Regions from separate parts of the Bradyrhizobium sp. STM 3566 genome, predicted to be linked through region 2. Evidence: predicted binding sites of a transcription regulator. Region 2 holds the regulator's gene; the other holds the start of a gene.

Region 1 (3,403 bases), 2.4 Mb from region 2:
ACGCTGCACTCGGAATCGCTGACATAGCCGGTCGCGGTCTTCCTGATCTCCTGCTTGGCGCAGATCTGCTTGGCCATCGGGGAGACGTTGTTGCTCATCTCCTTGTCGACGGTCTCGTCGGTGCAGTGCTGCATGGTCATCTCGGGCACGGGCGAGCCTGATGTGACCAGCTTCATCTCCCAAAGACCGGCCTTGCGCACCGGCAGGTCATCGGCACTGGCGCTACCTGCCGACAACGCGAGGCAAAGCGTCGAGCCGAGCAAAGCGAGTTTGCGCGTCATGTGGGAAGCTCCCGGCCAACAGATTGCGGCGTTTCGACAACGCCTCAGTAGAGCGTGCGGATCGGCCGATCGGCGGCGCCATAGGGCACCCAGCGGCAGGAGAACGAGATGTAACCGCCCTCATAGGCCTGCACGCCGAGGAATTTCGCGACCTTGCCGTAGCGTGCGCAGTGATCGACCGCGACCTGCCGCGCGTCGACCTGGGTCGCCATCGAATAGGCGATGATGCCGCCGGTGTCGTTGCCCTTGAACGGAGGCACCGGAAGGATATCGGCGCGCGCCGACTGGCTCGCCATCAACCCCAAGGCAAGAAGGCCCGCGGCCGCAATGATTCGCATTCCTGTCACTCCAATTTGTTAGCGGCAGTTTACGGTGCCGGGATGGAAGTGAAAAGAACCGAAGGCCAGTTGGCCGCGACGTCTTGGTCAACTCCTGGCGAAGTGTTGCCGCGCTGCACTTGACCTCCCCCGGCCTTCGCGGCACCGTCCGACCTTCGCAAGACCTCAGCTGTCTGGATTGATCATGCGCGCCCCCTCCTCGAAATCGCTCCGCTTCGCCGCCGTGCTCGGCCTCATGTTCGGGGCACTGTCGCTCGGCGAAGCCAAGGCCGCCAACGGACTTGAGCTGAATTTCTGGCTGAGCGGCCCGCGCTACGACGGCGCCGTTGCCGATTGCGACAAGGCGCTGCCGACGATCGCCACCCAGTTCTGGGAGAAAGAAAGCTCGTTCTGGAATTCCTCCTTGAAGATCACCGGCTTCTCGGCCGTTCGCGAGGTCGCGTTCCGCCCCTGGCAGTCCGATAACATTCCGCGCCGCTATTGCACCGCTGACGCCATGCTCAACGACGGCAAGGTGCGCAGGGTGCATTTCTCGCTCATCGAGGACGGCGGCTTTGCCGGCTACGGCAACGGCGTCGAGTGGTGCGTGGTCGGGCTCGATCGCAATTGGGCCTACAACCCGGCCTGCCGCGCCGCCAAACCCTGATCCGAAGAGCGCCTGATTCGGGCTGATCGGCCGGCGCACGAGAGCGGCTCCAAATTTTGTTCTTGAAATGTTCCAACCGCCTGCTAGGCTGCGTGCACAGTCTAGTTGAGGGCGTCGCCATGTTTCATTCCAGATTGCGTTCGTTGTCCCGTCTGATGATCTCGCTGACCCTTGCTGCCGGGTTGGCAACTCTCGCCGGCGGTGCGAAGGCCCAGGACAAGCGGCAGAACGCGCCCGGCGAATTCGACTTCTATGTGCTTTCGCTGTCATGGTCGCCATCGTTCTGCGAGGAAGCGGCAGAACGCGGCGGCCGGTCACAGATGCAATGCGGCGGACGGCCCTACGCTTTCGTGGTGCATGGGCTGTGGCCGCAATATGAGAACGGCTTTCCGGAATACTGCCAGCGGCCGGCGCCGCGGCTGAATCGCAGCATCGTCTCCTCGATGCTCGACCTGATGCCGGCGCCGGGCCTGATCTTCAACGAATGGGACAAACACGGCACCTGCTCCGGGCTCGAAGGCCGCAGCTATTTCGAGACGATCCGCAAGGCGCGCGCCGCGATCAAGATTCCGCCCGAATATCTCGATCTGTCGCAGGCCAAGACCGTGGCGCCGGCGGAGGTCGAGGAAGCCTTCATCAAGGCCAATCCCGGTCTCAGCAATGCCGCCATCTCGGTCACCTGCAACCGGACCCGGCTCTCCGAGGTCCGCATCTGCCTCAGCAAGGACCTGCAATTCCGCGCCTGCGACGAGATCGAGCGCCGCGCCTGCCGCCGCGACCAGGTGACGATGCCGCCGATCAGGGGCGGGTAGCCCCGCTCTTGTGGCCGGGATTCAGCGCACTACGCCGCGAACCGCGGCGTAGTGCGCTGCTGATCTGAGGCCCAATACGAGAAAGAGCTGGGTCCCGGCTCAGCGGCGCAGCGTTACGCGCTGCACCGCGTCCGGGACATGTGATCGTGCCTCTTTGCTGAAGCGATCACGTAGCGTAGTGCTGTTTCATGAACTACCGCCACGCCTTCCACGCCGGCAGCTTCGCCGATGTCATCAAGCACATCGTGCTGGCGCGCATCCTCACTTACTTGCAGGACAAGCCCGCGGCGTTCCGCGTCATCGACACCCATGCCGGCGCCGGGCTCTACGATCTCGACAGCGACGAGGCGCGCCGCGGCGGCGAATGGCTGACCGGCATTGCGCGGCTGCTGCAGGCGCGCCTGTCGAACGAGACCGCGGCGCTGATCAAGCCCTATCTCGACATCGTCCGCGCCTTCAATCCGAAGGGCGAGCTTAGGGCTTATCCAGGCTCGCCGCTGATTGCGCGCGGCCTGCTCAGACCGCAAGACCGCCTCGTCGCCTGCGAGCTCGAGCCGAAGGCGCGGAAAGCGCTGATCGACGTGCTGCGCCGCGACGAGCAGGCCCGCGTGGTCGATCTCGACGGCTGGGTGGCGCTGCCGGCCTTCGTGCCGCCGAAGGAGCGGCGCGGCCTCGTGCTGATCGACCCGCCGTTCGAAGCCAAGGACGAGTTCGAGCGGCTGGGCGAGGCCTTCGCGGCGGCCTTCGCAAAATGGCCGACCGGTATCTATGTTATTTGGTATCCGGCCAAGAATCGGCGGGCCACCGACACGCTGGCCCAAACGGTCGCGCGGCTCGCAGCTGCAGCAAAGCCGCCGGGGAAATGCCTGCGCCTCGAATTCAGCGTCGCGCCGCAAGCCGACGGCGCCGCCCTCACCTCCACCGGGCTCCTGATCGTCAATCCGCCCTATACGCTGCACGGCGAGCTCAAGACCATCCTGCCCGAGCTGGAAATGCCGCTCGGCCAGGGCGGGGCTGCCAGATTCCGATTGGAGGTGCCGAGACTGTAACACTCCGGCATTCTTGGGAAAAATATGCAGGACCCGTAGTCAATCTGCAAAGAACCGTATTATGCTGTTTCTGTGACTGGCTTTACGTTCCGCTTCCGCGAATGGTTGCGGCGGAGTGAAGGCCCTAAGAAAGATCCCGCCGGACCGATGAGGTCCGTCCAAGGATGGCCAGCTCCCGGGCTCCGTGAGGCCCGGTCATGTCGTGACGTGAGTCTGCGTCGCGGCGGAGGAGCAATGAGGGGGAGTTTCCCGATGGCCATGACGGGAACGGTCAAGT
Region 2 (3,403 bases):
GGCTGATGGGGATCGGCATTGACTGGATGGTCGCGGTCTCGCGCTGGGTGGCGGCCCTACCGGGCGCAGTTGGCCGCATTCCGGCGTTCGGAATCGCGCCGTTGATCGCGGCCAGCCTCGGGATCATCGTGATGGGCCTGTTGCGCACGCCCTTGCGCTTGTCCGGCGCCCTGGTGCTGCTGGTAGCGATCCTCTGGGGACTGTCGGTGCGGCAGCCCGATATCCTGATTGCCGGGGATGGCGCGAGCGTCGCGGTCCGGGGCGGCGACGGGCGTTTGCATGTGATCCGCGCGAGCAAGGATGGCTTTCTGCTGAGGGAATGGTTAGCCGCCGATGCCGATCCGCGCGATGCCGCCAACGCCTCGTTGGCGAGCGGTGTGTCATGTGACGAGTCCGGCTGCGTGGCGCCGCTTGCGGACGGGCGGCTGGTCGCGCTTTCTCTGCGCATCGACGCGCTGGCTGATGATTGCAGCCGCGCTGCGTTGGTGGTGACGGCGCGGCCCGCGCCGCCCGATTGCGCAGCGATGGTGGTCGATCGGTCGCGCCTTGCCAGTCAGGGCGCGCTGGCTCTGACGCAAAACGGAGAGGGTTTCTCGGTGCAGGTGGTGAGGGCGAGAGGCGCAAGCCGCCCTTGGCTGCCGGCCGGCGCCGGCGAGGGGGATTTCGACGGCAGCCTTGCGCCGAAGACGGCCGTGCCCCGCAATCGGGACGCAACGCCATCGGAGGCCGACTTGCAGGCTGACGATTGAGGATCGATGCGGAGGAGGCGCGGGATTCTGCAGGACGCAAACCATACCATCTCGCCGGCCTCAGCCGGCGATGGCATTTCAAGTTCTGGCCCTCGACAAATCGGCCGGGGGCGCGCCGACGATCAGCCGATCGGCAGGCGTGTGATCGTGGACCTCGTCTCGGCGACGATCTGCGGCTTGTGCTCGCGCTCGCCAACCGGCTGGGTCACCGGCAGTTGCAGCACGGTCGCGCGCTGGCCTTCGACGAGCTGCGTCACCAGCACGTACTTGCCGTCGGGAAATTCGATCGCGTCATGATGGCGATCGGGAATGTGCGGATCGATCTTGCCGAACTTGCCGACGCGGGAGTTGACGGTGCGCGTCCAGATCCAGCGGTTGTCGTAACGAACGTTGTCGGCGAAAGCGAGCTCCGTTCCCGGCAGCAGGCAGACCGCGACGGAGAGATCGGCTTCAGAGGCGAAGCCGCGTGTCGAGGTGCCGCGGAAGGTTGTCGTGACGATCGTCTCGCCGACTTCGGCAGGGCGCGTCGCGACGGCATGCAGGCTATAGTCACACATCGGGTGCTCCTCATGCGAAGATAGCAAGCCGCACCTCTCTTGGAGGCGCAGGCCTCTATCAGGGTGAAGCATACAACGTTCTGCTCGGTTGTGGGCAAATCTGCGGCTGGGCTTCGCGAGCCGCGATCACATTATCTTTCCCGGATTCGATAGGAACAAAGCCGACGCCTGTGCATTCGAACGGCGCCAATGTCAGCGCCCCGCGGGTGCTGACCGGCTCGCTTATTGCCGGCTCGATTGCGGAGAGCTGCGCATCACATTCCGCGCGTCGCGAATTCGTACTGGCTCGATTGCTTGCGCACATGGCGGTGCGACTGTGTGGCAATGGCCTGCGACGCTGATGCTGCGATCAGCGCTGCAATGATTGTCCATGAAACATCTGGCGGGTGGCGTCTCCTCGAAGCTGTGGCCGCGAAGCGATGTTGCTTCGTGCGGCGTGCCGAGGATCTCGCACCGGAAAAAGGACCGGATAGTCTGAGCAGAACCGGAAAGACCATCCAGCCAGAGCGGAAAATGATCCGCTCCAAGAGGTGTCCAACGACCGCAGACCGCTCAGTACTTCCGGTAGAGCCCGATCAGCTTGCCCTGAATCTTCACGCGGTTCGGCGGAAGAATGCGGACCTCGTAGGCGGCATTGGCTGGCTCGAGTGCGATCGAGGCGCCGCGGCGGCGGAAGCGCTTGAGCGTGGCCTCCTCGTCATCGATCAGCGCCACCACGATGTCGCCGGTATCGGCGCTCTCGTTGCGCTGGATCAGCGCCATGTCGCCATCGAGGATGCCGGCCTCGACCATCGAATCGCCGCGCACTTCGAGAGCGTAGTGCTCGCCCGCGCCGAGCATGTCGGGCGGTACGCTGATGGTGTGGCTGCGGGTCTGCAACGCCTCGATCGGCGTGCCGGCCGCGATGCGGCCCATCACGGGCACCGCGACGGGACGCTCGCCCTCGTCAACAGGCGGGCTGGAGCTCGCGCGCACCTTGCCGAGATTGCCCTCGATGACGCTCGGCGTGAAGCCGCGGCGATTGCCGGCAGCGGCCTGGAGTTCGGGCAGCTTGATCACCTCGATGGCGCGGGCGCGGTTGGGCAGGCGGCGGATGAAGCCGCGCTCCTCGAGCGCAGTGATCAGGCGATGAATGCCTGACTTCGAGCGCAGGTCGAGCGCATCCTTCATCTCGTCGAAAGACGGCGGCACGCCGCTTTCCTTCAGACGTTCGCTGATGAACCGCAGAAGCTCGTATTGTTTGCGCGTCAACATCTCGACCAAAGTCCCCCGGTTGATGTCGTTCGATTCCGAGACGATGAATTCAGCGATAAGCCGCTACATCCTCGAAACAAATCATGAACGGACACTATATGTTCGATATGTGTTCCGCAACTGCTTAATTTACGGTGAACGGGGCAAATCTCGCGGAATGCGTGTGCCGTGCAGCTCAGACGGGGAGCCGCAGCACCTCGCAAGGCGTGCCGGCCTCGGCCTTCGGCGCGAACGGCGCGCGTACGAGAAGTACCTGTGCCGCAGCGAGATTCGCAAGCAGAGAGGAGTCCTGATGGCGGACGGGAAGGGCGACGAGCGTGCCGTCGCCGCGCAGTTCCAGTCGCGCACGCAGATAATCCTCGCGCTGGTCATTGGCCCCGAGATCGCGGCCCAGCACGGCGCATTCGCGGCGATGATGAATCACCGAACGGCCTGACAGGGCGCGAATCAGCGGCACCATGAACAGGAAGGCGCACACGTATGATGACACGGGATTGCCGGGCAGGCCGATCACGCGCATGGCGCCGAGCCGTCCGTGCATCATCGGCTTGCCGGGCCGAATCGCGATCTTCCAGAACGCCATCGAGATGCCTTCGCCCTTCAGCGCCTGCTGAACCAGATCGTGATCACCGACCGATGCGCCACCGGTCGTGATCAGGATGTCGGCGCCGCTCTCGCGAGCGCGGCGGATGCCGGCGGAAGTGGCCTCCAGCGTGTCGGCGGCAACGCCGAGATCGATGGTCTCGGCGCCCTCGCTGCGGGCGAGCGCGTGCAGGGCATAGCCATTGGAATAGACGATCTGGCCGCGACCGGGCGCGGTGCCCGGCATCACCAGCTCATCGC

What was found. Region 2 encodes LexA, which represses DNA repair genes until DNA is damaged. Its sites were predicted from a motif close to TGTTCNNNNTGTGTTCNG; they were not measured.
Region 1: a site for LexA is predicted at 1,323-1,340, ahead of P6U27_RS05470 (ribonuclease T2 family protein). Genes of this name have one in related genera too.

The regions. Positions count from the first base shown of each region.
Region 1 is NZ_CP120692.1:1,147,476-1,150,878, reverse strand. It holds gene P6U27_RS05485 (DUF3617 family protein) at 1-281, opposite strand, end outside; gene P6U27_RS05480 (hypothetical protein) at 326-619, opposite strand; gene P6U27_RS05475 (hypothetical protein) at 804-1,265, shown strand; gene P6U27_RS05470 (ribonuclease T2 family protein) at 1,385-2,077, shown strand; gene P6U27_RS05465 (23S rRNA (adenine(2030)-N(6))-methyltransferase RlmJ) at 2,266-3,126, shown strand; gene P6U27_RS05460 (cold-shock protein) at 3,379-3,403, shown strand, end outside.
Region 2 is NZ_CP120692.1:3,533,112-3,536,514, forward strand. It holds gene P6U27_RS16970 (ComEC/Rec2 family competence protein) at 1-749, shown strand, start outside; gene P6U27_RS16975 (hypothetical protein) at 872-1,306, opposite strand; gene lexA (transcriptional repressor LexA) at 1,859-2,560, opposite strand; gene glp (gephyrin-like molybdotransferase Glp) at 2,736-3,403, opposite strand, start outside.